DNA from 3 places in the Corynebacterium glaucum genome. Region 1 is predicted to be linked to each of the others. Evidence: predicted binding sites of a transcription regulator. Region 1 holds the regulator's gene; each other region holds the start of a gene.
What was found. The regulator LexA, encoded in region 1, represses DNA repair genes until DNA is damaged. The targets are predictions, from matches to a motif close to CGAACANNTGTTCG.
Positions count from the first base shown of each region.

Region 2: a site for LexA is predicted at 2,353-2,366, ahead of CGLAUT_RS05665 (HNH endonuclease signature motif containing protein). Genes of this name have one in related genera too.
Region 3: a site for LexA is predicted at 6,624-6,637, ahead of CGLAUT_RS10380 (HNH endonuclease signature motif containing protein). Genes of this name have one in related genera too.

Region 1 is NZ_CP047358.1:1,461,921-1,472,620, forward strand. It holds gene hrpA (ATP-dependent RNA helicase HrpA) at 1-2,976, shown strand, start outside; gene nrdR (transcriptional regulator NrdR) at 2,973-3,431, opposite strand; gene CGLAUT_RS07130 (hypothetical protein) at 3,523-3,888, opposite strand; gene lexA (transcriptional repressor LexA) at 4,095-4,787, shown strand; gene sugR (transcriptional regulator SugR) at 4,933-5,724, shown strand; gene CGLAUT_RS07145 (1-phosphofructokinase family hexose kinase) at 5,883-6,839, shown strand; gene CGLAUT_RS07150 (PTS fructose transporter subunit IIABC) at 6,871-8,991, shown strand; gene CGLAUT_RS07155 (HPr family phosphocarrier protein) at 9,048-9,317, shown strand; gene CGLAUT_RS07160 (uracil-xanthine permease family protein) at 9,422-10,700, opposite strand, start outside.
Region 2 is NZ_CP047358.1:1,149,620-1,160,319, reverse strand. It holds tRNA gene CGLAUT_RS05675 (tRNA-Leu) at 1-71, opposite strand, end outside; gene CGLAUT_RS05670 (hypothetical protein) at 281-760, shown strand; gene CGLAUT_RS05665 (HNH endonuclease signature motif containing protein) at 834-2,276, opposite strand; gene CGLAUT_RS05660 (ABC transporter substrate-binding protein) at 2,520-3,437, shown strand; gene CGLAUT_RS05655 (amino acid ABC transporter permease) at 3,434-4,363, shown strand; gene CGLAUT_RS05650 (amino acid ABC transporter ATP-binding protein) at 4,368-5,141, shown strand; gene CGLAUT_RS05645 (sulfite exporter TauE/SafE family protein) at 5,142-5,891, opposite strand; gene coaD (pantetheine-phosphate adenylyltransferase) at 5,888-6,364, opposite strand; gene rsmD (16S rRNA (guanine(966)-N(2))-methyltransferase RsmD) at 6,365-6,946, opposite strand; gene CGLAUT_RS05630 (ATP-dependent DNA helicase RecG) at 6,970-9,072, opposite strand; gene CGLAUT_RS05625 (DAK2 domain-containing protein) at 9,077-10,630, opposite strand; gene CGLAUT_RS05620 (uracil-DNA glycosylase) at 10,642-10,700, opposite strand, start outside.
Region 3 is NZ_CP047358.1:2,122,870-2,133,569, reverse strand. It holds gene CGLAUT_RS10420 (hypothetical protein) at 1-864, opposite strand, end outside; gene CGLAUT_RS10415 (HhH-GPD family protein) at 977-1,849, opposite strand; gene CGLAUT_RS10410 (carbonic anhydrase) at 1,848-2,450, shown strand; gene CGLAUT_RS10405 (hypothetical protein) at 2,460-3,146, shown strand; gene radA (DNA repair protein RadA) at 3,154-4,512, opposite strand; gene CGLAUT_RS10395 (hypothetical protein) at 4,519-5,064, opposite strand; gene CGLAUT_RS10390 (CarD family transcriptional regulator) at 5,224-5,811, shown strand; gene ispD (2-C-methyl-D-erythritol 4-phosphate cytidylyltransferase) at 5,807-6,520, shown strand; gene CGLAUT_RS10380 (HNH endonuclease signature motif containing protein) at 6,718-8,172, shown strand; gene CGLAUT_RS10375 (Type 1 glutamine amidotransferase-like domain-containing protein) at 8,196-8,789, shown strand; gene ispF (2-C-methyl-D-erythritol 2,4-cyclodiphosphate synthase) at 8,791-9,264, shown strand; gene cysS (cysteine--tRNA ligase) at 9,296-10,645, shown strand; gene rlmB (23S rRNA (guanosine(2251)-2'-O)-methyltransferase RlmB) at 10,646-10,700, shown strand, end outside.

The DNA of each region.
Region 1 (10,700 bases):
CAACATTGGCGTGGTGTCGAGGTGGTGCCGCTCTTCGGCCGCTTGTCCAACGCCGAGCAGCACAGGGTGTTTGCGCCGCATTCTGGCCGTCGCATCGTGCTTTCCACCAACATTGCGGAGACTTCGCTGACCGTGCCGGGAATCCATTACGTCGTGGATAATGGGCTCGCACGTATCTCGCGCTATTCCACCCGCACGAAAGTTCAGCGCCTCCCTATCGAGGAGATTTCGCAGGCGAGTGCGAACCAGCGCTCGGGACGCTCAGGCCGTGTCGCCGACGGCATCGCGATCCGCCTCTACTCCGAGGAGAACTTCGAGAACCGCGACGAGTTCACCGACCCAGAGATTCTGCGCACCAACCTCGCGTCCGTCATCTTGCAGATGATCTCGCTGCGCCTCGGCGATGTCGCGGAGTTCCCGTTCATCCAGCCGCCGGATCAGAAGTCCGTGCGCGACGGCCTGATGATCCTCCACGAACTCGGCGCGATCTCTAATGAGGAGAAGCACGACGCACCGGTGCTCACCGCGATCGGTCGGGACATCGCGCGCATTCCGGTTGACCCGAAGATGGCCCGCATGTTGGTCGAAGCGAACCGGTTAGGCGTGCTTGATGACGTCACCGTGATCGTGGCGAACATGACCATCCAAGATGTGCGCGAGCGGCCGCTCGAGTTTCAGGCACAGGCCGACCAGGCCCACGCCCGGTTCAAGGACAAGCAGTCGGACTTCCTCTCCGCGCTTAAACTCTGGGATTACATTAACGACTCGCGTGACGAGCTCACCGGCAACGCATTCCGCAAGCGCATGAAGCGTGAGTTCCTGCACTACATGCGTATTCGCGAGTGGTACGACTTGGTGCGCCAACTGCGCGACGTAGAGCGCGGGCTCGGTTGGTCCCGGGCGGAGAATGTGGCCAACGAGCGCGATGCTGACGCCATCCACAAGTCGCTCCTGACCGGGTTGTTGTCCAACATCGGCGCCCGCGACGGCAATTCCAAGGAATTTCATGGGGCTCGTGGGACAAGGTTCATGATCTTCCCCGGGTCGTCGTTAAGCAAAAAGCCCCCGGAATTTGTGATGGCCGCAGAGCTTGTGGAGACCTCCCGCCTGTGGGCGCGCGATGTGGCGAAGATCGAGCCGACCTGGGTGGAGCAAGCCGCCGGAGACTTGCTGCGACGCAGCTACTCGGAGCCGGTGTGGTCGCGGAAACGTTCCGCCGCGATGGTGCATGAGAAGACGATGCTCTACGGCGTGTCGATTGTTCGCGATCGACTCGTGCCCTATCACCGGGTTGATCCGGACGGGGCACGCAACATGTTCATCCGGCACGCGCTGATCGGCGGGGACTGGAACCGCCACCACCTGTTCATCGACCACAATGACGCTCTCATGGCCGAGGCTGCGCTGGTGGAAGAGAAAGTGCGCCGCCGCGGTCTTGTGGTGGACGAGGACGCGCTGTTCGACTTCTACGATTCCAAGTTGCCCGCCACGGTTACCACCGCACGGCATTTCGATTCGTGGTGGAAGAAGCAGCGCCGCGAGGACGCTCACTACCTCGACTTCGACCCCGCTGCGCTGGTGCAAGACGATGGGCTGGACACCTCCGACGCCGCGTTCCCGCCAAACTGGCGCCAGGGCACGATCACCTACGACCTGCGCTACAAGTTCGAGCCGAACGACCCGTTCGACGGTGTCACGGTCGAGGTGCCGGTGCCGCTGCTCGCAGGACTGGAGCCGGCCGGGTTCGACTGGCTCGTGCCGGGGCTGCGCCTTGAGCTGGTTACCGAACTGCTGCGCACCTTGCCCAAGACGCTACGCCGCAGCGTAGTGCCGGCACCCGACTTCGCCGCACGGGCCCTGCCGCTCATCAACGACGAACACAAGCAGGAACAATTGCTTGTCGACGCCCTGGCCAACGCCCTCAAGGACCTCGGTGTCCGCGGCATTGACGGCGCGGATTTCACGCCTTCCTCCCTGCCGGCGCACCTGAAGATGACGTTTGCAGCGATTGATCGTCGTGGCGAGATCATCGACAACGACACCGACCTGGCCGCGCTCAAGAGCCGTCAAGCTGGCAAGATCGCATCCTCAGTGTCGCAGGCTGGGCGCGCATCTGAATCGGATGCGGTGCGTAAATGGACAGCGGGGACGCTTGGAGAGGTGCCGGAAACTGTCACCACCACCATCGACGGCAACGAGGTCGACGCGTACCCGGCACTTGAAGCAACACCAGACGGTGTGAAAGTGACGGTGCACCCGACGAAGGCGGAAGCAGACGCGTCGATGACCACCGCAACGCTCACTTTGCTGCTACGGGAGATTTCCGTAAGTACCCAGCAGATGACGAAAGGACTGCCGCTGCGGCACAAAGTTGCTGTGGACCATTACCCGCACGGCGGAGCGGACGGGTTAGTTGAAGACGCCCGGGTTGCGGTGATCCGAGACTTGATGATTGCCCACGGCGGGGCGGTGCGTTCACCCGCAGAGTTCGATGCTCTGGTCCAAGAGATCAAGCCGAATGTGGCTGGTGAGGTGCGCCGAATCGTGGTCGGGCTTGCGCCTGCGCTGGTTGAATACGCCAACATCGCGCGTGAGCTCGACCAGTGGGAGGGCCCCGCGATCGACGACATGCGAGGCCAGCTCGCTTTCTTCCTGCCCCGTCACGCAATCACCATTCACGGCGCGCAGCATCTGCAGCACCTTCCCCGCTACATCGAAGCGATGCGCATCCGCCTGGGCGATCTACGTCTTGATCCTGACCGCGATGCCGACAGGCAGTCTGCAGTCGACGACGCAAAGCGCTACCTGGAGGCGAAGGCAGCCAAGCTACCGGCGAATCGGAGGAAGTCGCGTGCTTACAAAGATATTCTCTGGCGAATCGAGGAGTTGCGGGTCAGCCTTTTCGCGCAGCGCTTGGGCACCCCCCAGCCCGTAAGCCAGCGGCGCATCGAAAAGATGGTGGACAAGCTCGCTTAGAAGTCTTCGCGGTCGCGGCGGCGCATTAGCCTGATTTCGGATTCGAAGTCGTCCGCGCTCTCGAAAGACTTGTAAACCGAGGCGAAGCGGAGATACGCGACTTCGTCGAGAGCCCGCAGCGGTTCTAGCACCGCAAGACCGATTTGGTTTGCTGGCACCTGCGAACTGCCTTGCGCACGCACGGCTTCTTCGACCTGTTGCGCGAGACGTTTCAGCGCGTCATCAGACACGTCGCGTCCCTGACACGCTCGCCGCACACCGACGATGAGCTTATCTCGATCGAACGGCTCGCTCACTCCGTTGCGCTTCACGACGGTCAACACCGCTTTTTCTACGGTGGTGAAACGGCCACCACATTCGGTGCACTCTCGCCTGCGACGAATTGCAGAACCCGCATCCACGGTGCGGGAGTCGGTGACCCGGGATTGCTCATGGTGGCAGAACGGACAGAACACGGTTCACACATCCCATATGTTGCGGCGGTCATGGTTCTGGCGTCAGCTTACTGCAGCGACACCACGATCCGGGCTAGCGAGCCTGTGCAACCTACACATCCGCTGCGATCCGGGCGCTCTGAGCCGGGCCCACTGAGGTCGGCTCCTCCGCGTTGAAGACGCCGCCGAAAATCGATCCCACGGCCAAAGCCGCGGTCATCATGATGCCTAGCAAGAGGTTGTCCCGACGCTCTTGCGCCAGTTCGAAACGTTGTGCAGACGTGTCCGAGGCTACCAAATGCTCCCCTGGATTACGTCCGGGTGTTCGATACGACCTGACGAGCGGCCTTGCGCAATGCCGCCCAGCGAGTGAGCTGTCGTAGTTGGCAACATCCCAAACCTCCGCCGTGCGTCCCAGGGTGCAAACGCCGCTATCGATGGTGTTGTTGCTGTTAACGGGGCGGGTGACGATAGTCATGGTGTAGTCCTTTCCTTGGTGTGGAGCTCACTGTATTGGTCGCCCCCAACACACTCTGCCCGAATGCGATAGTGTGTTCGAACGATTGCATGTTCGATATATAGCACCCGCCGTTGACGCTGTCCACTCCCTCTTGAAGAATATCGAACATATTTGCTCACTGTGCTACTTTTGACCCGAAGCACATCGCCAGCAAGGAAGGTGCCATGGCACGCAAGAAGACCGACCCGAACAACCTGGACATGAGCGCACTCTCGGACCGCCAGCGCCGCATTCTGCAGGTAATCCAGGACGCTGTGGTGCTTCGCGGTTACCCGCCGAGCATCCGTGAGATCGGAGATGCCGCAGGCCTACAGTCGACATCTTCAGTGGCCTACCAACTCAAGGAGCTGGAGAAGAAGGGGTTTCTCCGCCGCGATCCGAACAAGCCGCGCGCCGTCGACCTTCGCCACCTCCCCGAGACCGCACCTAAGTCGGGAACCCGCAAAGCCTCAAAGCCGCAGGATGCCCCTGATGAGGCATCGACTCCACGATTCATTCCGGTGGTGGGCCAGATTGCCGCCGGTGCCCCAATTCTCGCCGAAGAGAATGTGGAGACGTACTACCCGATGCCCGAAGAGCTGCTTGGCGACGGCGATTTGTTCATGCTGAAGGTCGTGGGCGACTCCATGGTTGATGCGGCGATTCTGGACGGCGACTGGCTTGTGGTTCGCTCCCAGCCGGTTGCAGAGGAGGGTCAGATCGTCGCGGCACTTATCGACGGCGAGGCGACGGCCAAGGTGTTCCACAAAGACTCGACCGGCGTTTGGCTACTGCCGCGCAACGATGCATTCTCGCCGATTAAGGGCGATGACGCAGAGATCATGGGGCTCGTCATCTCCGTCTTCAGGTCGCTGTAGCCGCCCGCTCACAGCCGCTGAATTCCCTCTTTCGGGGGAAACGGATATAAACCCATGCGAACGGGCACCCCGTGTCTGGGATGATGTGAGGAATGGCCACTTCCGGTCAGAACAACTCCCACACCCACATCTGGAGGTGCCCGTTTTGTATGCCGAGGAACGGCGTCGTCAGATTGCCTCCCAGACTGCAGTCGAAGGCCGCGTCAACGTCACGGAGCTCGCATCGAAGTTTGACGTCACTGCCGAGACAATCCGCCGCGACCTCGCGGCGCTGGACAACGATGGCGTAGTGCAGCGGGTGCACGGCGGCGCGGTAGCGAACCAGGCGTTTTTGACTACCGAGTTCCCGCTCGATGCCCGCTACCGCTCCTCAACCGACGCCAAGCAGGCGATCGCACGCGCAGCACTGCAGTTTCTCCCGGATCAGCCGGGTGGTGGAATTTTCCTCGATTCCGGCACCTCAATCAACGCTCTTGCCAATCTCGCAGCTACGCAGCCAAATGCCAAAACCTGGTCGATCGTGACCAACTCACTGCCTACGGCCCTCGATCTTTCCACCGCCGGCCTAGATAGCGTGCAGCTGCTCGGCGGTACTGTACGAGCGATCACACAAGCCGTAGTTGGAGATACCGCACTTCGAACACTCGCCCTCATGCGGGCGGATGTCGCCTTTATCGGCACCAACGCGCTGACGGTCGATCATGGTCTCTCTACTGCGGACGCCCAAGAAGCCGCAGTCAAGTCTTCGATGGTCACCAACGCAAGGAGGGTCGTGGTGTTATGCGATTCGACAAAGCTCGGCAATGACTACCTCGTGAGCTTCGCACCACTGGATGCCATCGATGTAGTAGTCACCGATGCCTCTGCCCCGACCTCCTTCGTAGCAGAACTTGGCGAGCGAGGAATCGAAGTAGTTCTAGCTAAAGAAGTGGACTAAACCACACATACCCAAACAGCGGTATGTGAGACCTTGTTTGAACCATGCTTGAACCTTGCCAAAACGGGCACACTCGGACATACTGGGTGGTGAAGGCAACACCGGCGCGAAGTTTGTGATGCAGGGGTTGCCAAGGGCTAATGAAGTACGGAGCGCAGATGATTCTCACGCTGACCCCCAATCCGAGTATCGATGCCACCCTGGACATCGGCCAGTTAGAACGCGGGGCGGTGGTTCGAGCCACCAGTGCACGCAGAGAAGCCGGGGGCAAAGGCATCAATGTCGCCCACTGTGTGCACAAAGCCGGCCACCCGACCCTTGCGATCGCCCCGTGTGGCGCTGACGATCCTTTTGAGCTCGCGGTGCGTGGCATCGGAGTTGCCTTTACCCCGGTCCGTATCGACGGGCAGGTTCGCACCAACACCGCACTCACTGAACCGGACGGCACCACGACCAAAGTCAACGAGCGCGGGCCGGAGTTGGCAGCAGCCGATCTAGACGCAATCGTCGCCACGCTCGAAGCAAACGCTCGAGATGCTCAAGCGATTGTGCTCGCCGGATCCCTTCCACCAGGCGCTCCGGACGACTTCTACGTCCAGCTGGTTCGGGCTGCCCGCGCAGCCACGGGTGCCGCCATTGCGGTCGACACTTCCGACGCACCGCTAGTTGCCCTAGGCGCACACCTCGGTGAGGGTGCTCCGGACGTGATGAAACCGAATGCTTTTGAGCTTGCACAGCTCACCAACACCGACGGTGAGACCCTCGAAAACTCCGCGCTTTCCGGTGACTTCAGCGGCGTTGTTGGGGCGGCGCGCGAATTGATCGCGCGTGGAGCGCAGGAACTCTTGGTCACGCTCGGTGGCGCGGGAGCATGCTTGGTCACTGCCGACGGAGCGTGGGGGGCGACTCCCCCGCCTATCGAGGTCCGCTCCACTGTGGGTGCCGGAGACAGCTCGCTTTCCGGATACGTGATGGCCCGCGTTGAAGGTCTCGATCCGGCGGAGCGTCTACGCCGTGCGGTCGCCTACGGGTCTGCTGCCGCAGCCTTGCCCGGAACAGGTCTTCCGGCGCCGGACGCACTCGACCTCGACCACACAGAAGTTTTTCCCATTTGATCTACTACCCCCTTATCTGAAGTAGGACACGATGCAGCCACAATTAATTACCCCGGAGCTCGTCGCACTCGACGTTGATTTCGGGAAGACACCACGCGAGGTCATCGAACACCTTGCAGCGCTAATCGTCGATACGGGCCGCGCATCCGAGGCCAGCACACTGGTCGAGGCAGCGTCCGCCCGCGAGGAAAAGGCAGGCACGGGAGTCAACGGCCGCGTTGCCATCCCCCACTGCCGCACCTCGGCAGTGGAAGCCCCGACTCTTGCGTTTGCTCGCCTGTCGTCGTCCGTTGACTTCTCCGGACCCGACGGCGACGCGGAACTGGTGTTCCTTATCGCCGCGCCAGAGGGAGGCGGCAAGGAGCACCTGAAGATCCTTTCCAAGCTCGCGCGAGCCCTTGTAAAGGGCGACTTCGTAGAGACGCTGCGCAATGCGCAGTCCGACCAGGAGATCGTGGACGCGGTTCTCGCGGTGGTCAACGCTGAGCCCAAGAAGAAGGCTGCGAAAGCTGCCGGCGCGGCGGGAGCTGGCTCGACAGCTGTTGCGGCTGGAGAAGGATCGGCGGCAACCCAGGCGTCGATAAGCGAAAGCCCCAAGCTCCGAATTGCTGCGGTGACTTCATGCGCAACCGGCATCGCACACACCTATATGGCTGCTGATGCGCTGACCCAAGCCGCGGAGAAACGCGGCGATGTTGAGCTCATCGTTGAACCGCAGGGATCCTCGGGCGGGGATCGCCTGGAGCAGAGCTTCATTGACTCTGCAGACGCCGTGATCTTCGCGCACGATGTGGCGGTTCGCGACAAGGGGCGCTTCGCCGGAAAGCCGGTGGTGGATAGCCCGGTGAAGCGCGGCGTGAACGAACCGGATGCGATGATCGATGAGGCGATTGCGGCGGCCAAGAATCCAAATGCGCCGCGAGTCGCAGCCGCAAGCACTACCGGCGGGGAGGAATCCACCTCTGCTTCCGGCGAAAGCTGGCCGAAGCGGCTGCAGCAAGCCATCATGACCGGTGTTTCGTACATGGTCCCGTTTGTTGCCGCAGGTGGTTTGCTGCTGGCGCTTGGGTTCCTTATCGGCGGGTACGACATGGCCAACGGTTGGGAGGCGCTGGTCACCCAGTTCTCGCCGACCCAGCTGCCGGGTCATGAGGTAATGATCGACGGCGAAACGATGACGTTCCGGCGCTCAGGTTGGGCCCTGTATCTCGGTGCAGTGCTGTTTGCCACGGGGCAGATGGGTATGGGCTTTGTCGTGGCGGCGCTATCCGGTTACATCGGCTACGGGCTTGCAGGACGTCCCGGTATTGCCCCGGGCTTCATCGGCGGCGCGATCTCCGTCATGGTTGGCGCGGGCTTCCTCGGCGGCTTGGTCACCGGTATCCTCGCGGGCCTTATCGCTTACTGGATCCAGACCTGGCAGGTGCCGCGCTGGCTCGGTTCGCTGATGCCGGTGGTGATCATTCCGCTGCTGACCTCGTTGGCCGTTGGTTTGGTCATGTTCCTCCTGCTCGGTCGTCCGCTCGCTGCGCTGATGGAAGGCCTGCAGGGCTGGCTGGAATCTATGTCCGGGTCCTCCGCGGTGCTGCTCGGTGTGATCATTGGCCTGATGATGTGCTTCGACCTCGGCGGGCCGGTGAACAAGGCGGCATACCTGTTCGGTACCGCGGGTCTGTCGGCGGGCACGGAGGCGAGCTTCCAGATCATGGCAGCTGTCATGATCGCGGGCATGGTTCCGCCAATTGCACTGTCGATTGCAACCTTCCTGCGCAAGAACCTCTTCACGCCTGCCGAGCAGGAGAACGGTAAGTCGGCTTGGCTGCTCGGCCTGAGCTTCGTGTCCGAGGGCGCCATCCCGTTCGCTGCGGCTGACCCGTTCCGCGTCATCCCCGCCATGATGCTGGGTGGTGCAACTGCCGGCGCTGTCTCCATGGCGCTCGGGGTGGGTTGCCAGGCACCGCACGGCGGCGTCTTCGTGATCTTCGCCTACGAACCGTGGTGGGGCATGTTTGTCGCCCTTGCAGCTGGTGTCGTGGTTGCTGCGGCAGCGGTGATCGCGATCAAGCGGTTCTGGCCTAACAAAGAAATTGAAAAGGCGGCAGCGGAATCCGTCGAAAACCAGGCGGCACCTGAACCGGCTGTGGCAGCCTAGCCCCGAACACACCTACACTGGCAAGCACAAACACATTCGAGGAAAGGACATACCTTATGGCTTCCAAGACCGTGAAGGTCGGCTCCACCGTGGGCCTGCACGCACGCCCGGCGACCATCATTGCTGACGCTGCGGATGAGTTCGATGACGAAATCATCCTGACCCTCGTTGGCGGCGATGACGATGATGAGACTGACGCTGCTTCCTCACTGATGATCATGGCGATGGGTGCCGAGTTCGGCGACGAGGTCACCGTCACCTCCGACAACGCCGAGGCAGTTGAGAAGATCGCAGGACTCATCGAGTCGAACCTCGACGAGGAGTAGACACGGAGTAGACACAGAAGGGGTGTCCTTCTGCGTTGAACGCGTTTAAAACGCCCACTCTCGGACGTTTGGCCGGGCGGGCGCTTTTTGTTATTCGGGTCTGCTTATCCCAGAGTGTGGTGGGAGTTGTACTGCCCCTCTCCGATGGTGTCGAATGCCCAACGCATAATCGGGTAAATGACGATGATGCCCACCGACCCCAGGGCGATGCCTTCCAGCGTGACCGGCCCGACGTTCAGCGTGAGGTTGCCAATTCCGACAATCAGCGCCACTGCCGCGGCAGTCAGGTTTGCGGGGTCGGTGAAATCAACTTTGTTGTCCTGCCAGATACGCACACCGAGCATGCCGATGAGGCCATAAAGCACAAGGCACGCGCCGCCCAACACGCCTGCGGGGATGGTGAAGATGACCGCGCCAAATTTGGGGATGAACGCCAGGATCATGGCAAAGATTGCTGCGACCCAGTAAGCGGCAGTCGAGTACACCTTGGTCGCCGCCATCACGCCGATGTTTTCAGCGTAGGTTGTCGTACCGGAGCCACCGAAGGCGCCAGCCAGGGTGGTCGCGATACCGTCGCCGATCAGCGCGCGGCCTTGCATGTGGTCGAGATTGCGGTGTGTCATTTCGGACACAGCTTTGACGTGGCCCACATTCTCGGCGATGAGCACAACGAGCACAGGCAGGGTCACCAAGATCGCGGAGAGGTGGAATTCCGGGGTGTGGAACTGCGGCAAACCGATCCACGGAGCATTGCCGATAGTGTCCAGCGTATCCTCAGCAAGCCCGCCGGAGATGGCCGCGTAAATCCACCCCACAAACACACCGAGGAGAATGCTCAGACGAGAAATCATGCCGCGGGTGGCGACCGTAATGACCACGATGGTCACCAACGTCACGCCAGCGACATCGACCTGGGACTCCACATTGGCGACCGCCGTCGGCGCCAAGTTGAACCCGATCAGCGCCACAATCGCGCCCGTGACCACTGGAGGCATGACCGCATCAATCACGCGCTTGCCCGCGACATGCACAAGCACACCGACTGCGATGAGCGCGAGGCCGGTCACCAATACCCCACCAAGCTGGGCGCCCACCCCATACTGCTGGGAGGCGGTCAGTGGCGCGATAAATGCGAACGAGGAGCCGAGGTAGCTCGGCAGCTTGTTTCGAGTGATCAGCAAAAAGATGATGGTGCCCAGGCCCGAGAACAGCAGCGTAGTGTTCACCGGAAAGCCGGTCAGGGTGGGCACCAGCAAGGTTGCGCCGAACATGGCCACCACGTGCTGCATGCCAATACTAATCGTGCGCGGCCAGCTCAGCCGCTCATCCGGTGCCACCACCGCTCCGGGCTGCACGCGACGCCCGTCGCCATGCAAATGCCAA
Region 2 (10,700 bases), 310 kb from region 1:
CCCAGGTGAGACTCGAACTCACACTGGACGGGTTTTGAATCCGTTGCCTCTGCCAATTGGGCTACTGGGGCAATGGCAAAAGAGTTTAGCGCAGCGCCCGGAACCCGCGTAATCGCCTGCGCGTTCTGGGGTTCGGGGAGGTCAGCACCGCGTACCCCCTGGCGAAAATCCGCGAGGCAGGCACTACGGACCAGCCGTCGTTTAGCAAATGCTCCGAGCAATGGATGCGGGCCGTTGAGGGATTCAGCGATTTCGGACCTAGCCGGATATCATTTCGGCTATGCGTAAATCTTTCGTTTCCAGCATCGTTGCCACGGCACTCATCGCCTCCTCTGTTACCGCCCTGCCAGTGGCTTCGGCGCAGACTAAGGAGGCGTCGTCGTCAAGCGACTTGAAGCTGGATCCGACGAATGATCCGCTTAGCACCAACCCGGAAGGCAACCCACTGCAGGCCGTGAGCAGCTCCGACATGTTCCTCGACCTCGCTAAGGGCATGGAACCGGGTCCAGCTCGCGACGCTGCCATTGCTTGGGCACGCGGGTCGTCGATCCCGAACACGGTCAACCCGATCGAACTGAGCAAACAAGAACTGCAAGGCTCGTCGATGATGTTCAACGGCCTCACCGAAGGCGACTGGGCACAGAGCTCTCGCGGCTCGAGCCAGGCAACCTCGGTCATGCTGACTATCGCAATCGGCTCCATGGTCGTTGGCCAGCTCATCGAGCTGCTCATGCGCGGTTTGCGAACCGTTCAGCGTTAGGCTCCCCCGCTTGGATTCCAATTCCGCCTCGCAGAACTTTTTCTGCCTCGCAGAATTTTCTGCGCCGCGGAAACTACGCGAACGAGGGGTCGTCGCGATGCTCGATGAGTTCGAATGATGCCGATTCGGGCAGGCTCCGATTGGTGGAGATGAACCTGGAGCCGTCAAGAAAGCTGAACTCGAGCACCGGTCCGTTTTCAACGATCCTGGCAATGCCGTGACTCACTTTGGAGTGGCAACTCGAGCACAGCGGAATCAGGTTGCTGATATCAGTTTTGCCGCCTTCCGCCCATTCGCGAATGTGGTGGATCTCGAGGAATCTGGAGTGGGTACACCCCGGCATCGCGCATTGGTGCCCCCATACTGAAAGCAGCGCTTGAATTTGACCGTCACTGGCAAACCGGCGCGAGCGTCCGAAGTGCATGGTCAGGCCCCTGGAGTCCAACAGGTGCCCGCGGACCATCGCATTGGCGACGTAGCTCTGTACCACCTTCGACGGGGCCTGCGGGTTTGACGGCATCCATGCTTTGCCGTCTTCAGTGAGCATGACGGTCACTTGAGCCCCGGGTGCCCGAGTTGCCGGATGCGGGAAGGTGCGGACCATGTTGATCATGGTGACGAACGCGTCATACATATCAGCTTTGACTGGCGGACCGTAACGCGAGGGCAATCCGCGAATTGTGCGAAGTGAGATCTCGCTGGAGCGTTTCGTCTGTTCACCGGGGCAGGCTTCCTCGATTTCTGGGCCAGGGCCCAGGTTTACCTCTTCACTCCAGCTCTCTTGGTCGTCTCCCGCAGCATCTGTTTCGAAGTCATCGAAGCCGATATCAAAACCGCCGGCTTCTTCTGGTTCCTTTTCTGGTTCTTCGCCGTCAGTGTCTGGATCATCGGATTCCGCCCCATTCAATGCGTTAACCAGTTCGGCAATGAAGGCATCACTGTCGATGGCTTCTCCGCTATCAGTGATGCCCTCTGCGGCGAGCTGCGCGATCTTCAACGCGGCAAGCAACGCTTCACCGATTACGGGTGGCAACAGGAAGTCGCCTTCGAGACACCCATCCTTGCGTTTGCGGGCATTGAAGAATGGGGCATCGGGTTTATCTTTGTCGGTTTCCCCTCCGGCGAGCGCCTTCTCGAGTTCCGCGAAGCAGAGAGTTGTGGCGAGTTCGATGAGCTGGTCCTGGTTCTCGTGGTTGACGTAGCGAAGCAGAAACCGCACTGTGGTGTAATCGATCACTCCGGCCCGGAAGAAGTGAAAAAGACCCCGGTAGACCCGTAGTTTTCTGGCAACGGAAACGTACTCGTATGCCGTGGATGTGGGATACCTCAGCTCACGCTCTAGCCAGCTGGCCGTGCTGCTCGCACCGAATGATCTCGCGAGATCCAACTCATCGAAATCGGCGATCAGGTCGAGGAGTTCAGCGCGAACAGTGTTTGATTTCCGGTGGTTGTGCTTGATTTGAGCGACAATCAGGCGTCCACGGGAATCAGGTGGGCTGGCAAGCGTGGTAGTCATGACGGCAAATTTCCCCCAATTGAGTTGAACGTGTCGCCAGCATAGAACTTGACTCCAACAAAGCCATCTAAGCGTTCGAACATATGTGCGTATGTCTGCTCGGCGGGCTGGCAGCGCGCTACAAGGCTGAGGACGAGGTGATTCTGCGACGCGGAATCCGTCGTTAAGCAATGGCGAATTTTCCGACCTCCCGATTGGGGTTTACGATGCAGGAAGACGAATTTATTGACTCGAGAGAAAAATATGCAGTTGACATTTGGAGCACCTCGGCGACGGGTGGCCGCGGTGTGTGTGGCGGCCGCTGCGCTGCTGTCTGGGTGTGTGACCAACGCCGAGGGCGGAAACCCTGAGGGCTGGGAACCAGCCACTCCTGATGCCGTGCCGGAGATCGCCGCGATGGTGCCGCCTGAGGTGGCGGCGAAGGGCACGCTGACGGCGGGGACGAATCCGCCGTTCGCTCCGTTTGAGTTCAAGGACTCGCAGGGTGCTCTGATCGGCCTGGAGATGGATCTGGGGCGCGCTCTGGCGAGCGTGATGGGCTTGGAGTTCCAGCCTTCTGAGATGGATTTTGCGATGATTATGCCAGCCGTGCAGGCGGGCAGCATTGACGCGGGGATGTCAGGGTTCACCGACTCCGAGGAGCGCCGCGAGAGCTTCGACTTTGTCAACTTCCTTTACGCCGGTATCCAGTGGGCCTCGCAACCAGGAAGCGGGGTTGACCCCGAGAATCCGTGCGGGTTGATTGTTGCAGTGCAGCGCACCACTGTCTCGGAAACCGACGATGTCCGCCCGAAGAACGATGAGTGCATCGCGCGCGGCGAGGAGCCGCTCACCGTGTTGTCTTTCGACACGTCTGACAACGCTGCGCTGGCCGCGCTTGTGGGACGCGCCGATGCGTTGAGCGCCGACTCCCCCGCGACGGCGTGGGCTGCGCAGCGCTCCGACGGTGAGCTAGAGCTGGTTGGGGAAATGTTCGATGCCGCACCGTATGGCTTCGCGGTGCAGAAAGACTCCGGCCTCGCCGAAGCGATGGCGGCGGCGATGCAACACCTTATCGACACCGGGGAGTACCAGCGAATCTTGGACCAATGGAACGTAGAAAGCGGCCTCCTCGACGAGGCCATGATCAATGAGCAGCCGTACAGGGAGGCAACGCAATGAGTACCCGCACACGCCCCGAGCGCATCGAGGCTAAGCCGCTGCGCCACCCCGGTCGCTGGATCCTCGCCACAGTGCTGATCGCACTGGCGGTTTGGTTCGTCATCGGCGCCGCCCGAAACGAGGCGTACGGGTGGGACACCTACTTCCAGTACCTGTTTGACACCCGCATCGCAACGGCCGCCGGCCACACGATCGCAATCACCGTTCTCGCGATGATCATTGGTGTGATCGGCGGCGTGATCTTGGCTGTCATGCGGATGAGCCCGAACCCGGTGTTCAAATCCATTGCGTGGATCTTCCTCTGGGTCTTCCGCGGCACACCGGTGTACGTGCAGCTGATGTTCTGGGGTCTGCTCGGCGCGATCTACGACTCGATCAACCTGGGTTTCGCCGAAGTTTCGCTCGAGCCGTTCACGTCGTCGGCGTTCATGCTCGCCGTTGTGGGCCTCGGCCTGAACGAGGCGGCGTACATGGCCGAGATCGTGCGCTCGGGCATCTCGTCGGTGCCGGAAGGCCAGGTAGAGGCGTCGAAGGCACTGGGCATGAGCTGGTCCCAGACCATGCGCCGCACGGTGCTTCCACAGGCGATGCGCATCATCATCCCGCCCACCGGCAACGAGTTCATCTCGCTGCTGAAGACCTCATCGCTTGTCGTCGCCGTGCCATACTCCCTGGAGCTGTACGGCCGCTCCATGGACATCGCCGCCGCACTCTTCGAGCCGGTGCCGATGTTGCTGGTCGCCGCGACCTGGTACCTGGCCATCACCTCGCTCCTGATGGTGGGCCAGCACTACCTAGAACAGCACTTTGAAAAGGGCGCGACTCGCCAGCTCACCAGGCGCCAGCTGGCCAGCCTCGCGGACGCGGAAGGCACGATCCCCCAGAACGTGCAGATTGTCGATGAGCCCCAGCAGAAAGGACGCTAGGAACATGACCGTGAAGCACACTCCCATGGTTCAGGCGGTCGACGTCTGGAAATCCTTCGGCAATCTCGACGTGCTCAAGGGCATCGACCTCGAGGTCATGCCCGGCACAGTGACCTGCATCATCGGCCCGTCCGGTTCCGGTAAGTCCACGTTATTGCGCTGCGTCAATCACCTCGAGAAGGTCACTGCCGGTCGCCTCTACGTCGACGGCGAGCTCATCGGTTATCACGAGCGCGGCGGCATCCTCCACGAGATCAGTGAGAAGGATGCCGCCAAGCAGCGCCGCGACATTGGCATGGTGTTCCAGAATTTCAACCTGTTTGGCCATCGCACGGTGCTGGAGAACATCATCGAAGCCCCCGTGCACGTCAAGGGACAGCCGGTGGCGCAGGCCAAGCAGCGCGCGATGGAGTTGCTGGCCATGGTCGGACTCGAGTCGAAGGCGGATGCGTACCCGATCCAGCTTTCAGGCGGTCAGCAGCAGCGCGTGGCAATCGCTCGTGCGGTTGCCATGGACCCGAAGCTCATGCTTTTCGACGAACCCACGTCCGCCCTCGACCCCGAGCTTGTCGGGGAAGTTCTGCGAGTGATGAAGGACCTCGCAGCTCAGGGCATGACCATGTTGGTGGTCACCCACGAGATGGCGTTCGCCCACGAGGTGGCGGACCACGTGGTGTTCATGGCGGACGGCCACATCGCCGAGCAGGGCGCCCCCGCCGAGGTGCTGGACAACCCGCAGCACGAGCGCACGCAGGCGTTCCTCTCGACCCTGTTCTAACTAGCTAGCCAGCCCGATGACGCCGCGCACCAGCGCGGTAAGCCCGCCGAGGAACGCCAAGCTGAGCGCGATCCGGCGGGCTCGCTCTTTCGGCACCCTCGGAGCCAATTGCTTGCCGACGATTACGCCAACCACAAGGCCAGCGAGGGTACCGACCCAGATGGCGGGGTCGATAGTACCGATATCGGCGGCGCCGGAGATTTCCTTGCCGGCGAAAGACAGCGACCCGGCGACCAAGAAGATCGGCTGCAGCGTCGCCGCGTACATGCGTTGATCCCACCGCGCGGCCTGGGCGTAGACGGTGATCGCGGGCCCGGCCACGCCGGACAGCGTGTTCATGAAACCCCCGACCGCGCCGGCGATCGCCGCGGGCACCACGCCCTCGACGTTGGGCACTTTGCGTTTGCCAAGGGTGACAACGCTGAGCGCGATGATCAGAAGTACACCGATGAGCACCTGGAGTGCGTCGGTGGACACACGTGGGATCACCCAGGTGCCCGGAATCACGCCGAGGATCAAAGCTGCTGCGATCGGTGCGAACTTCTTCCAGTCGATGTCCGCACGCATGCTGCGGGTGTTCAGAGCAGCGTTGATGACGGCGATGACGTTGACCACCAACACTCCGTCAATAGGCCCGAGTAGGAGCGCGAGGATGGGCGCGGCGATGAGCCCCATGCCCATGCCGGAGATGCGTTGCAGTGCGGCGCCGAGCGCGACCGATGCGCCGACACCGGCAAGGGTCAAGCTCACCCGAACTTCTTCGCAATCGCCTCGCGAACGATGTCGGGAACCAGCCCCGTGATGTCCCCGCCGTACTTCGCTACCTCTTTGGTGAGCGAGGACGAAATGTAGCCGTACTTCTCGTCCGTAAGCAGGAAGTACGTGTCCACGCCACTGAGGCGGCGGTTCATCTGCGCCATCGGAAGCTCGTACTCGTAGTCCAACGAGGACCGCAGCCCCTTGACCAGCGCGGTGATGTGGTGCGCTGTGGTGTAATCGACGAGCAGGCCGCCCCAATGGTCAACTCGAACCTTGGGGTTGTCGGCGGTGACTTCGCGGATCAGGTCCACGCGCTCGTCGATAGTGAAAAGCCCCGAGGTTTTGGTGGGATTGCCGGTGACCAGCACGATGACCTCGTCGAAGTGGCGGGTGGCGCGGGTGACGATGTCAAGGTGGCCGTTCGTGATCGGATCGAACGAACCGGGGCACACTGCGGTAGTCACTTAGTCATCTCCTTCATCCGGATCCGAGTAGACGGCCATATCCATCCTGGCGATACCGTACAGCCGCTTCTTCAACTTCTGGCCGGTTGGGGTGAACTCCGGGGGCCAAGCGGTTTCGGGGCTCTCGCGATGGCGTTCGACAACGACCACGGCGCCGTCGACAAGCAATGGCTTGAGTGCTTCGACCATTTCCGCGACTGCCTCGTCCGCGAGGTCGTAGGGTGGGTCGGCGAGCACCATGGAAAAGTGCTTGCGCGGGGCGCGGGCGACGTAGGCGGAGGCCTTGACCGGCTCAATGCGCACGTTCGGGTGGCCGACGACGGAGGCGTTGTGCTCGATGATCTGGACGGCTTTCGGGTCGTTTTCCACGAGGACGATTTCTTCCGCGCCGCGGGAGGCGGCCTCGAGACCGAGCGCGCCCGAACCGGCGAAGAGGTCCAGGACCCGCTGGCCAGCGAAACCGAAACGCACCTGGAGCGAGGAAAAGAGTCCTTCGCGGGCGCGGTCGGAGGTGGGGCGGGTGCCCTCTGGCGGGACCTTGATCTTTCGGCCCCGGGCCTCGCCGGCGATGATGCGGGTCAGTGACATGTCGGTCCCAGTCCTATCTAGCTCTTGTCCAGGTATTCGAAGTCCTCCGGCGCGAAGTTGGCCGTCGCGGCGCGGGCGAACTCGAGGTTATTGGCAACAATATTCGCCGCGTCGTCGTAGGCGCGCTTCACTATCGCGTAATCGTCGACCAGGTTGACTAGGCGCAGCGTGCGGCCAATGCCGGATTGCTCCTTGCCCAGCACGTCGCCTTCGCGGCGGTTGAGTAGGTCGAGTTCCGCCAGCGCAAAGCCGTCGAGTGTGGCGGCGACCTGGCTCACGCGCTCGAAGGCGGGCGTGCCCTCTTCGGCGAAGGTGTGGAACAGGCACAGCGACTGGTTGCCGCCGCGGCCGACGCGCCCGCGCAGCTGGTGCAGCTGGGAGATGCCGAAGTGCTCGGACTCGCGCACCATCATCACCGTCGCGTTCGGGACGTCGACACCGACCTCGATGACGGTCGTGGAGATGAGCACGTCGGCGGCGCCAGCGGCGAAAGCACCCATCACTTCGTCTTTCTCCTCGCCCTTCATGCGTCCGTGGAGGACGGCGATCTCAAGGCCTTGGAGCTCGCCCTGCGCCAGGGCGGCTGCGGTATCAGTGACTCCCCCGTCGCCGTCGATGCGCGGGCACACGATGTAGACCTGATGACCAGCGCCGACCTCTTCGCGGATCTTCTCCCAAGCGCGCGCCACCCACTTCGGCTTGAACTCCGGCACGACCGAAGACTGGATGGGCTTGCGGCCTCCCGGCAGCTCTTTCAGAGTGGATACGGAAAGATCGCCGAAGACGGTGATCGCGATGGTGCGCGGGATCGGCGTCGCCGTCATCACCAGCAGGTGCGGCGTGGTCTCCCCCGCTTTCGCGCGAAGCTGGTCGCGCTGCTCCACGCCGAACCGGTGCTGCTCGTCGACCACCACCATGCCGAGACGGAAGAACTCCACTCCTTCCTGAATCAGGGCATGGGTACCCACCACAATGTCCGCCTCACCCGAGACAATCTTCAACAGGGCTTCTTGCTTTGCGACGGCCCCCATGGACCCGGTCAGAGCCACCACACGCACCGGCACACCGGCGCGCAAGAGCGTGTTGGTCAGCGAGCGCGCGTGCTGCATCACCAACACCTCGGTAGGCGCGAGGAAGGCGCACTGCGCGCCGTTGTCCACCGCTTGCAGCATGGCGAGCAGCGCAACAATCGTCTTCCCGGAGCCGACCTCGCCCTGGAGCAACCGGCTCATCGGCTGCGTGGAACTCATGTCGGCGCTGATTTCTGTGAGCACCTCGTTCTGGCCTTTGGTCAGCGGGAACGGCAGGTGGCGCAGGAGGGTGTCCTGGTCGCGTCCCTCAACCCGTCGCAGCGCCGGGGCGCTGTGGTGCGCGGCGTCCGCGCGGCGGACCCCCATGGCGAGCGCGACCGAGAGCGCCTCGTCGTACTTCAGGCGCTCAAGTGCGGCCTCCGGGCCCTTCGGGCCGGGTTCGTGGATTTGGCGCACTGCGGCGTTGAGCGGAAGGAAGCCGATCGGTGTGAATCCGAGTGGTTCTTCGATTTGCGGCAGTGACTTCAACACCGCGTGCACGGCGCCCATGATGGTCCAGGTGCTCACCATTTTGGTGGCGGGATAGATGGGCAGCCATTCGCGTCCGGAAAGAATTTCCTCCAGGTCGCCGAAGTGTGAGAGTTGGCGGAGCGAGCCGGTCGCGTCGGTGGGGCCGTCGACAAGCACAAAGTCCGGGTGCTGGAGCTGGGCCGCACCGTTGAACCACGAGACCTTACCGGTGAACATGGCGCGGCGACCCTCTTTGAGCACGCGCGACGCGTACGCGGAGCCGAAAAAGGTGGCGGTGAAGGTGGTGCGGCCGTCGAAGATGTCGACCTTGTAGATGGGTCGTTTTGGTTGCTTCCGGTTTGGGATGCTGCGCGAGCCGGTGACGGTGCCCATGACGGTGACGGTGTCGCCGTCTTTGAGCCCGGTGAGGTCTTCGCCGGTGCCGTAGTGCAGGTAGCGGCGTGGGTAGTAGCGCAGGAGTTCGCCGCAGGTCTCGATCTCCAGGTGTTTCGAGATCGCCCTGGCCTGCTTCAGCGGCACCACGAGGTTGAGCGGGCGCGTGTCATCGAACCCGAGCATTGGCCTACTCCACCCCGATCTCCGCGATCGCGCCCAGGTTGTCTGCTGGGTAGGACATGATCGCCACCCCAAGGGTGTCTTCGAGTGCGTCAAGCTCGGCACGGTCGAATTCCTCCGGGTCGAAGAAAATGGCTACTTGCTCGCCGCCGTGGGCGAGGAGGCGCGAGCAAGTGCGCTCGACGGCAGTGATCGGGTCGTCCGCGATGAGCACGGTCTCGCCGTGGGAAGTGACTACAACGTCGCCTTTTGCCACCGGCCCGCCCTGAATCAGACCAGCGCGGGGAGCGCGGTGGGCGACGGCGGTGCGCATCTCGCCGGCAGCCTCGGACATGGTGAATGCGGCGGTAGCGAGCGGCTGGGATGGGTCGTGAACCGTCAGCGCCGCGATGCCGGAGACGAGGCGCACGGTGGGCAGCAGCGTCACGGTCTGCTCGAAGGCGCGCGCTGCCTTCTCGACGGCCGCGAGGTTGCGGCGGTTCAGCAACCCGTTCGGTAAAAGGATGACCTCGCTGGCCTCGGAGCGGCGGATAGTGGCGAGGATCCGCGCGACAACGTCCTCGCCTGGCTGTACCGCGACCGCGCCGGCAAGTTCGTAGAGCCTGGTCAGCGCACCGGGAGGCGTGACGGCCACGATGACGCGCTCGGGAGCGTGGGTGGTGGGATCTGCGGGCAGGATCTCCAGCCGCAGTTCGCTGACCTCGCCGAGGGCGTAGGCACGCTCGATCACCGCGCCAGCGTCGTGGGAGTGGATGTGGACCTTCGCGGAGCCATCGAGGCGCGCGATAACCAGGCTGTCCCCCATCCCGCTGAGCTCGCGCTCCAAAACGTCGACGTCGCCGGCGAACATGAACATCACTTCGAGGTTGCCGGTGGTGCCGTGGGCAACCGGGGCGTCCGGTTCGAGGTCGATGGGTTCGGTGGGTTGCACGGTGGCGTCGTCAAGCAATGCCTCGAGCAAGACCACGAGGCCGGTGCCGCCGGCGTCGACCACCCCTGCCTCGCGCAGCACCTCGAGCTGGGAGGGGGTGCTGGCCAGCGCCACGCGGGCGGCTTCGGTGACGGCCTGGGCGACCTCATCGATACCTGGGTTGGTCGGATCGGCCGCAGAAGTCACGGCCTCAGCGGCTGCGACTGAGGCAGCGCGCAGCACTGTGATGACGGTGCCCTCGACGGGGTCCGCGATCGCGCGGTCGACGAAGGTCACGGCCGCGGCGAGCGAATCCGCAATCACCGCGCCGCCGGGGGTGTCCTCAGAAACGGTTTGAGCAATACCGCGCATGACCTGCGACAACACGACGCCGGAGTTGCCGCGGGCACCTTTGACAGCTCCGACGGCAAGGGCCTCTGCCACCTGTCGCACATCCGCGTCGGTGCCAAGCTGCTCCGCCTCTTCCACAGCTGCTGCCATAGTGTGCGCCATGTTCGATCCAGTGTCCGCATCCGGAACCGGAAAGACGTTGAGCTTGTTGATTTCCATCCGCCGACGGTTCAGCTCGCCAGCTGCGCGACGCGCCCACGCCATGAGCTGCGCACCATCGAAAGCGGAAGGTGTGGCCATGAGGGTGTAGTTTACAACGACCAGTCCACAGCTTCTGCCCCTTGGGCGATCAGCGCCTCATTCGCCTGCG
Region 3 (10,700 bases), 660 kb from region 1:
CGTGGAGGTCTCCTTGATGAATGGCTCGGTGAAGTGCACGAGGTTGAACGCCTGGGTATGCAGGCCGCCGAGAAGGAGAAACGTCGCGGTCTGCAGGATCGCGCGGGTCTGCTTCGGGTCAGCGAAGGAGTGCTCGAGGACCAGCAGGGAGCGCTGGACGGAGGTTTGGGTGTCGACGGTCTCCGCCAGCGGCAGGAGGGACTCAGCGACCATGGCCATCGGCTGGTTGGAGTGGATGAACCCGCCGTCCATCATCCCGGCCACGGTTGCGTCGCACTCCTTGAGCATGCCCTCTTGCAGGTAGACCATCGCGGCGAGGTCGTAGCGATGCAGCCAATCGGCTTCATGGATCTCTCCGGAGTGGACGGCTTCGGGCGAGGGCAGGTAGCCGTCGAGAAGCGGCAACGCTTTGGCGCCTTCCCCAAGGTTGACGTAGGCGCTGATCCGGGTGTGGCGCAGCATATCCGGGTCGTCGAAGACCCGCGCAGCGAGGTTGAGCAGGTGTTCGACGTGGCGTCGCGAGGTGCGCTCCGCGAGCCACCACATCATGAAGTCGGTGACGTCCTGGAACCAGTTGCCCTCATCGAATGGGTGCGCGGGGAAGCGTTCTGGGTGTGCTTCGTGCATGCCGAGCAGAGCCTCGTACTCCTCGAGCGCGTTGGCGGGGTCGAGTTCTGTGCGGGGGAGGATCGCGTGCAGACGCATGCGGTAGGCGAGCTCCTCGGCCGCCTGATCCTCAGCGTCGATGTCGCAGAGCCGTTGGACGAGCTCCTCTACCCGGACGAGAAAATCCGTTTGCGGGAGGCCGTCGTAGGCCTGCTGCAGAAGCGTTCTCCACTGCGCATCGATACCTGAGAGTTTCATAAGTTTCAGTAGTACACCGGAGTCTGGGAGTCCGCTGGCCGGGGGGGCCGTAGAGTATCCCGTGCGAATGCTGGGGGTCTATCTCAGGTTGGGAAATGGCGTGTTCAGGCGCTTACCGGGGAAGGTGGAACAGGCCGTGCTCGTCTTGGACCGCAAGGCCGTCGTCAAGCAGTGAGAAGAGCGCACGGGAGCGCTGCGCCGCGTCCGGCCACACCACGTCGATCGCTTCCTGCGGCACCGGCGCATCCGCGTCGCGCAGCACCCGCATGATCTTGCCGCGCACCTGCCGGTCGGTGCCCGCGAACTTCTGCGTGGGAAGCTTCACCTCGCCGGCAGGTTTGCCGGCCGACACCCATGCGCATTCGCTGACCGGGCACTTTTCGCACTTCGGGGCACGCGCGGTGCACACCAGCGCGCCGAGCTCCATCAGGCCGACGGAGAACTCCGGGCCGTTTTCTACCGGCAGCAGCGCCGCCACCTCGGCGATCTCGGCCTTGCGCGGCTTCGCGTTCTCCTCGCCGCGCTCGGCGCGGGCGTACACGCGGCGTACGTTCGTATCCACCACCGCCACGTTCTGCCCGTACGCGAAACACGCCACCGCCCGCGCGGTGTATTCGCCGATCCCCGGCAGCGCGAGCAGGTCATCGACATCGTCGGGGACGGTGCCACGGTGATCGTCGACAATCGCTTGCGCGCACTCCTTGAGCCGCAGCGCGCGGCGCGGGTAGCCGAGCGTCCCCCACGCGCGCAGGATCTCGTCGGTGCCGGCCGCCGCGAACGCCGCCGGCGTCGGCCAGCGCGCGATCCACTCCTGCCATATCGGGGCGACGCGCTCGACCTGGGTCTGGTGGCTCATCACCTCCGACAGCAGCACGCCCCACGGGGTCACCCCCTCGGCCCGCCACGGCAGGTCGCGCACATTTTCGCAATACCACGCAATGATTTCGGCAGATTTGATCACAATGAGTGCCAGAATATAGCCCATGCCTACATCAATGACATCGCGCGAGGTCTGGGACACCCTCCTCGCCGGCAACGAGCGCTTCGCCACCGACAACCTCGCCACCCCGCACCGCGACGCGAGCCGTCGCAACGAAATCATCAGCGGGCAGGACCCAATTGCGGCAGTCGTCGCGTGCAGCGATTCGCGGGTTCCGGTCGAGTTGCTTTTCGACGCCGGACTCGGCGACATCTTCGTCATCCGCACCGCCGGAGGCTGCGTCGACTCTGCGGTGTCCGCATCGGTCGAGTACGCGGTGGATGTGCTTGGCGTGCCGCTAGTTCTGTTCCTTTCCCACGAGGGCTGCGGTGCAGTCGGCGCGGCTGTCAAGGCCGTGAACAACTCCGAGATCCCTTACGGCCTGACGCGCGTGTTTGTGGAAAAGATCGCACCGTCTGTGATCGAGGCGCACAGCAAGGGCCACACCGACCCGGCCGAGATCGAGGCGGACCACGCCCGCATCATGGCAGAACACTTGGAGGACCGTGCGCCCGCGGTGAAAACCCGCGGTGTGGGCGTTGTGGGTGCAAGGTACCGGCTGGACACGGGCCGCGTCGAGACCGTTTATGAGCACTTCGGTAGTTAAAGTGAGGGCATGACAAACCAGCGACCGCACCCACCTGAGATCTACATGCGCCGCAGGGTCGCGGCGCTCGTCGTCTTGCTGGTGCTGGCCGCGTTAATCATCTGGGGGCTGAGCGCGTGGGCAGGCAACTCCGGCGGCGACGACGAGGCCACCTCCGCCACAGCCACCGAGCCGGCCCCGGTCACCGAGCCGACGGTGCCGGCGCCCGAAGAAAGCACCTCTGCTTCGAGTGAAGCCTCTTCGACGGTGTTGAGTACTGCGGCGTCGACGGAGCCGTCGTCAAGCGAAGAGCCTCTTGCAAGCGGCAAGTGTGAGCTTTCTGACCTGCGAATTTCCGCTTCAAGCGACAAGCCTTCCTACGGTCCGGACGAGCAGCCGACGTTCTACATGATGGTGGACAACCCGACCGACACCGACTGCGTGCTGGATATTAGCGACGGGGACCTGCGGTTCGAGGTCTACGACATGGCCACCAACCAGCGCGTGTGGGCGGATACGGATTGCTACCCGTCGGTGACCACCGGGCGGCAGACGTTTGAGGCCGGCACCGAGAAGCCGTTCGAGGCGCGCTGGTCGCGTGCCGACTCGAAGCCGGGGCAGTGCGACGGACGCCAGCCGGTGCCGGCGGGGTCGTACTACCTGCACACGGTGATCGGCGATAACGCCTCCGACGCGATGCCGTTCAACTTAAGTTAGTGCTGGGTTAGAGTCCGGCGAGGATTTTCACGGCCTCTGCGAGGGTTTTGGCTTCGTGGACGCGCAAGCCGTCGAACGCAAGGGGCTCGTCAAGCTTTGGGACGATCGCTTGCGTGTAGCCCAGCCGCGCTGCTTCTTGCAGCCGGCGGCCGAGGTTGGGAACGCGGCGCAGTTCTCCTGCGAGGCCGACCTCACCGATCACCACCGTCTTGGGTGGCAACGGCTGTTCGTGCAGGCTGGACCAGGTGGCGAGCGCGACTGCGAGATCGGTGGCGGTCTCTGTGATGCGCACGCCCCCGACGGTGGCCACGTAGGCGTCCTTGTCGTTGGTGCGCTCGCCGCAGCGCGCTTGGAGCACAGCGAGCACCATGGGCACGCGGTTCGCATCAAGCCCGGTGACCACGCGGCGCGGCGACTTGTTCACCGGGTCGACGGTGAGCGCTTGCACCTCAGCGAGCATCGGGCGCACGCCGTCCATGGCCACGGTCACCGCGGAACCGTCCGGGGTCTGGCCGCGGTGCGAGAGGAAGAGCCCGCTGGGGTCGGGTACCTCGCGGATGCCGTCGGCGGTCTGCTCGAAGCAGCCCACCTCGTCGGTGGCGCCGAAGCGGTTCTTGATGCCGCGCAGCATGCGTAGCGACGACTGCCGGTCACCCTCGAAGTTCAGCACCACATCCACCAGGTGCTCGAGCACGCGCGGGCCGGCGACGTTGCCGTCCTTGGTCACGTGCCCCACGAGCAGGATGGGCAAGTTAGTGGTCTTGGCAAGCGTGGTCAGCGCTGCGGTGACCGCGCGGGATTGCGCGACGCCGCCCGCGACGCCCTCGACACCTGCGGCGTGCATCGTCTGCACCGAGTCCACGATGAGGAGGGAGGGCTTCACCTCATCAACGTGGCCGAACACGGTGTCCAACTGGGATTCGGCGGCGAGAAACAGCGTGTCCTTCAGCGCGCCGGTGCGTTCCGCACGCGCGCGAACCTGGCCGGCGGACTCTTCGGCGGTGACGTAGAGCGCGCGGCGGTCGTTACCCGCCCACTTGCTGGCCACCTCCAACAGCAGAGTGGATTTGCCCACGCCAGGTTCGCCCGCCATCAAGACGACGGAGCCCGGCACCACGCCGGAGCCGAGGACGCGGTCAAGTTCCCCAATTCCCGACTTGATTGTGTGCGTCGCGGTGGCGTTTATCGCCGTGATCGGCTGGGCTTTGGTAGTTGGGGTTAAAGGTGCCGTCGATAAGCGGGGGGCTCCTTGAGCTTCCTGCTGAAGGGTGCCCCACGAGCCGCATTCCGGGCAGCGGCCGAGCCACTTAGGCGACGTGTAGCCGCACTCAGAGCAGGTGTGGACCACCCGCTGCTTTTTGGCCACTAGTGGTTACTTGGTGATGTCGCGGTCGCCCTCACCAGCCGGCAGCAGCGGCGCAGACACGGTGGCCGGGACGTTCAGGGTGCCGGCGTCGAAGGTGAACTGCACGTCCACGTTGCCTGCGTAGGCGAAGTCCTGGTTCGGCAGGGTGGTCTCGATGTACTGGAAGCACTCGTTGTCGTACCGCGGCATGCGCTCGAGGCCCTCGGCGGAATCGCCGACGATGACGCAGTTGTAGCCCATCGCCTTCGGCGCCGGGCTGAAGTTGACCTCTTCGCCGTTGACGGAGACCGACTGCAAGGTGTGCTCCGCCATGGACGTGTCCTGGTTGGTGGCGGCGAACTTCAGGGCGGCGGTGCCTTCCTCGGAGAGCACGACCTGAACGTCCTGTACGGAGACCTCGTCGTTCTCGGTGAACGCGGTTGCACCGTCCACAGCTGCTACCTGGCTGGAGGTCTGGGTAATCTGACCAGCGGAGCAGCCGGCGAGCGCCAGCGCAGAGGCGGCGACGAGAGCGGCGACCGGCTTCAGGGACTTCACGAGGGTGTCCTCCATCATTTCGTTGCTAGGCAATTAATTGGCAATTCTGCACATTTACATTAGTCGCAGAGTGGGCAGATTGTGCATTTATGGGTGGGGTAAACTTTTGGCAGTGGGTGAACGCGGGGGCCTGTACTGTTAAATGGTCACGTAAACAAGCGCGAGGAGAGTTGCATGGAATTCAAAGTCGGCGAAGTGGTTGTGTACCCGCACCACGGCGCTGCGAGGATCGCAGACATTGAGCAGCGCGAGATCGGCGGCGAAAAGCTGGATTACCTCGTGCTGCAGATCCTCCAGTCCGACTTGGAAGTTCGCGTGCCTATCAAGAACACCGAGCTTGTCGGTGTGCGCGACGTGGTCAATGAGGAGGGCCTGCTGAAGGTCTTCTCGGTGCTGCGCGAGACCGACGTTGAAGAGGCCGGCAACTGGTCGCGGCGCTACAAGGCGAACCAGGAGCGCCTGGCTTCCGGCGACATCAACAAGGTGGCCGAGGTTGTGCGCGATCTGTGGCGCCGCGACCAGGGCAAGGGCCTTTCCGCAGGTGAGAAGCGCATGCTTGGCAAGGCGCGCCAGATCCTCGTGGGCGAGCTGGCGCTGGCGGAGCCGGTGGATGAGGCCAAGGTGTCCGAGATGGAGTCACGCATCGGCGAGATCATCGAGGAGCAGATCAAGGCCGGCATCATAGAGGATCCGGAAGACATCCTCGACGACGACCTGGATATGGACGACATCTCCTTCGACGACGAGGACGACGAAGATTAGTCGACGCGTCGTTGCCGTTGTCGCCGCCGCCGGGCAAGGCACGCGGCTTGGCGCGGCGGTGCCGAAAGCGTATGTGCCGCTGCGGGGGCGCTCGCTACTCGAGCGGTCGGTGACGGCGATGGAGACCTCCGGGGTCGTCGACTCTGTGGTCGTGGTGGTCAGCCCCTCCATGGAACCCGTCGCGCGCCGCTTGCTTCAGGGGCATTCGGTCACCTTCGTGCACGGGGGAGCGGAGCGGGCCGACTCAATCTGGAATGCACTCAGGGCAATTTCGCTTGACGACGGCTGCGTGCTCATCCACGATGCCGCCCGCGCCCTCACCCCACCGGGAATGATTGCTCGCGTGGCACGGGCCGTGTTGGAGGGTGCCGACGCCGTCGTGCCCGTAGTGCCGGTGGCGGACACGATCAAGGTGGTGTCGGGGGACGCGGTGACGTCGACCCCAGACCGTTCTTCCTTGCGCGCGGTGCAGACGCCCCAGGGCTTTGATCTTCGCACGTTGCGCGCGGCGAACGAGGCGTACTTCTCCGGTGCGCAGGATTTTGTGGCCACTGACGATGCATCCTTGATGGAGTGGTTCGGCGTGGACGTGCGCACCGTGCAGGGCGACCCGATGGCGTTCAAGATCACCACCCCAATCGACCTGCGGCTGGCCACCTCCATCACCGATGAGGTTGAGCCGACTGTGTTTGAGGTTCCCAGCGAGTAGCTGACATGTTCGAACGGCCCCGGCGAAGTGTTGTCGGGGTTTTGTAGTCTTTGGGTTGGCATCACGTTGGTGTTCGGGTGCGGCAGGTCGTCGATAAGCGATGCGAAAAGTTTTTCGATGTGACGCTTGTGCTTTCGAATGGCTTTCGATATTATTGCCTGTAGTTGGCTGGGGTTAATTCGGGAAGGGGTGAGACGATGAGCTATTTCGCGACAGAGCGCGAGGGCGATGAGCTGTGTGCGGCTGGGCAACGCGCGCGCGACGTGGAGTACGAGGTGTTTGCGCGCTATGCCGAGGCGGAGTTCGCGGAGCTTGACCTGGAGCTCGAATGTCGGCGGGTCGGGGAGGCGTTTGGACGCAGCAAAGCATGGGTTGAGCAGGCGATCTTGGCGTACTACCGGCTCGGGGAATTACCGGCGCTGAAGGCCCTGCAGGCGGAGACTCGCCGGTTGGATGTTGTGCGGCTGGATGCGATCGGGGAGACCGTCGACCGGCTGCACAACCTGCCACGCGAGGAGGTGCTCGAAGAGCTCGATGCGTTCCTGGTCGAGATGTTCACGCCGAAGAAGGCTGGGCAGATTTTGCCGTCGGCAATGGCGATTCGTCGCAGACTCAATGAGCTGGTGCGCAAGATCGATGCCTCACTAGCTCCCGATCCGAAGAAGACCAAGCAGCGTAAGGACGAGAAGGACAGGCCGCTCGGTGCGTGCGAGACCACGTTCTATGGTCTGAATGATCTTGAGGCGGGTCTGAGCATCACCGGCAACGTTGGCGTCATCGCCTCGATGGAGCGCTACGTCGACCGGGTGGCCAAAGAGGGCAAGCTGACGCAGAGCGAGGCGGTCCAGGCCATCCTCACTGGCCAGTTGTGCACGAACACCAAGATAGTTTTGCACGTGTTCGCGCAGAAGACGGATCCGTCGTCGTACTTCATACCCAACTTCGGCTGGACCGACGCTGACGGTACCGCGTGGCTTGAATCGCTGATGGAGGAGTCCCCGCCACAGATCATCGACCTCGACGCTGCCGCGGCATCCGTCACCGATGCCTACGTGCCCACCGACGCTATGAAGGCGTACGTGCAGGCGCGCGACGGCACATGTGTGTATCCGGGGTGCGATGTGCCCTCAACGAAGTGCCAGCTGGACCATCGCATTCCGTTCGACGACGGCGGCCCGACCACGCCCGCGAACCTGTTCTCACTGTGTCAGCGCCACCACAACATCAAGACCGATCGACGTGCGTTCTACGTCCCGGACCCCGCAACGGGGGAAATCGTGTGGCTGTTTGCCGACGGCACCTACTCCGTCGTAGCGCCGAACGGCATCCTCGAAGAATTCACTAGCCCGGACAAACCACGCTGGCGACAGACGATCGCTCAGCGCCGCGAACGCAAGGCCGTGATCGCTGAGTTCAACGCGCGGTGCCATGCTGCGGTCGAGCGATTCGAGGCGGACAACGACTACGAGGCGTGCGTTGCCGAGCTGGGAAAGCTCGAGAAAGCCAGCGGCCTGAAGTTCCAGTACTGGCCGGAGGAGCCGATGGATCTGAAGATGCACCCGAACGAATGGAAAGAACTGCTTCGAAGCGCTTACCTGGACGGGCATATCACTGCAGAAGAAGCCGGGATCGAAGAACCGGTGCCGTTCTAAGCGAACTAGGTACGGTGGCTGACATGAAACTGCTTCTCGCATCTTTCCTCCACCCGCGATTGAGCGAGTTCTTCGACGGCGAGGTGTTGTACATCAACGATGCCGCGAAGAACATGGATGGCACTCCATTCGTCGAAGAGGAACGACGGGCACTCGCGGAGTGCGGAGAGCCCACGACTGAGGTGAGCGTCGCTGAGCTCACGACCGAGGAGTTCACAGCGCTGCTCGACCGCTGCTCCGGCGTCTACGTGGCAAGCGGCGAATCCTTCGAAGTGCTCGAGGCGTTGAAACGCAACGGCAACGACAAGGTGTTGGCCGACGCGGTCAGAGCCGGCCTTCCGTACGCGGGGTCATCCGCTGGCGCCGTGATTGCCGGCCCGACCCTCGAGCACACACCGCCGATGGATGAACCCGCCGAGGACCTCAACCTCACCGACTTCAGCGGGCTCGGGCTGGTCAAACACTGCATCATTCCGCACGCCCAGGGCACGCTGGGGCCCTACCCGGCGTCCATGATCGGCGGCATGGTGGAAAAGTACGCAGCGGACTACCCGCTGCTTCTGCTGCGAGACGGTCAAGCATTGCTTGTCGACGACCAAGGGGAGCACCTGATCTGACATGACAAACCTGCGAGTGGGCAGCGCATTTGACGCGCATCAAATCCAACCCGGTAAACCATGCTGGATCGCCGGCATCCTCCACCCAGACTTCGACGGCTGCGAGGGCCACTCCGACGGCGACGTGGTCAGCCACGCAATCGTTGACGCGGTGCTTTCCGCGTGCGGCTTGGGCGACCTCGGCTCGTTCGTTGGCGTTGGCCGCCCGGAGTACGACGGGGTGCGCGGCGTGCAGTTGCTCGGCGAACTGCGCGGGCTCCTCACGCAGCACGGCCACACCGTGGTCAACGTCTCCGCTCAGCTCATCGCCCAAACCCCCAAAATGGCGGCTATGCGGGAGGAGTGCGAGCAAGTGCTTAGCGACGCCCTCGGTGCGCCCGTCTCCATCTCCGCAACCACGACCGACCACATGGGTTTCACGGGCAGCGGCGAGGGCCGCGCCGCGATCGCGACTGCGCTGGTGGAGCTTGCTTAACGACGCCTGCGTGTGAACTAGAGTTGGCGCTGTGACTCAACGCATCTACGACACCGCCACCCGCACGCTCCGAGACTTCGAACCGGTCAAACAAGGCCACGTCTCGATATACCTTTGTGGGGCAACGCCGCAGGCCAAGCCGCACATTGGGCACCTGCGCAGCGGTGTCGCGTTCGACATTGTCCGGCGCTGGTTCATGGCGCAGGGCAACGACGTCGCGTTCGTGCGCAACGTCACCGACATCGACGACAAGATCCTGACCAAGGCAGCGGAACACAACCGCCCCTGGTGGGAATGGGTTTCCACCTACGAGCGCGAGTTTACCCGGGCGTATGACGCGCTCGGAGTCTTGCCGCCGTCGGTGGAGCCGCGCGCGACCGGCCACGTGACGCAGATGGTCGACTACATGCAGCGGCTGATCGCCAACGGCTACGCCTACGAGGCGGACAGCTCGGTGTACTTCGATGTGAACGCTTGGGTGAACGCGGGCGGGGACTACGGATCGCTTTCCGGCAACCGCCCCGACGAGATGAACCAGGGCGAAACTGACAACCGGGGCAAACACAATTCGCTCGACTTCGCGCTGTGGAAAGCCGCGAAGCCGGGTGAACCGCACTGGCCGACACCCTGGGGCGACGGCCGCCCAGGCTGGCACCTGGAGTGCTCGGCGATGTCCACCTGGTACCTCGGTGAGGAGTTCGACATCCACGGCGGTGGCCTTGACCTGCAGTTCCCGCACCACGAGAACGAGCAGGCGCAGTCGCACGCGGCGGGCGACAAGTTCGCCAACTACTGGATGCACAACCACTGGGTGACCATGGCCGGGGAAAAGATGTCGAAGTCCATCGGCAACGTCTTAGACATCGATTCGATGCCGGTGCGCCCCGTGGAGCTGCGCTACTACCTGGGTTCGGCGCATTACCGCAGCGTGCTGGAGTATTCGCCGGAATCGCTCGCGGAAGCGGCGGCGGGCTATAAGCGCATCGAGGACTTCGTCAAGCGCGCCGGCATCCCGGAGCCGACGACGTGGACCGAGGGCTTCGCAGAAGCCATGAACGACGACTTCGCCGTCCCGCGTGCACTCGCCGAGATCCACAACCTCGTCCGCGAGGGCAACAAGGCCGACGACACCGCCAAGACCGAGATCGCGGCCCAAGTGCGCGCGATGGCGAGTGTGTTGGGGATTGATCCTGGCGTGTGGGAGGATGCGTCGACAAGCAATGAAGCCCTGGGTGTGCTGGTGGAAGCTGAGCTGGAACGCCGCGCCGAGGCTCGCAAGAACAAGGATTGGGCCGAGGCTGACGCGGTGCGCGACCGGCTCGCGGCGGCGGGCATCGAGGTCACGGACACACCCGAGGGCCAGAAATGGGAGATGAAGTAGATGGCGAAGCCGTACGAGCGCCCCGATAAGCAAAAGAAGAACAAGAAGGGCCCGA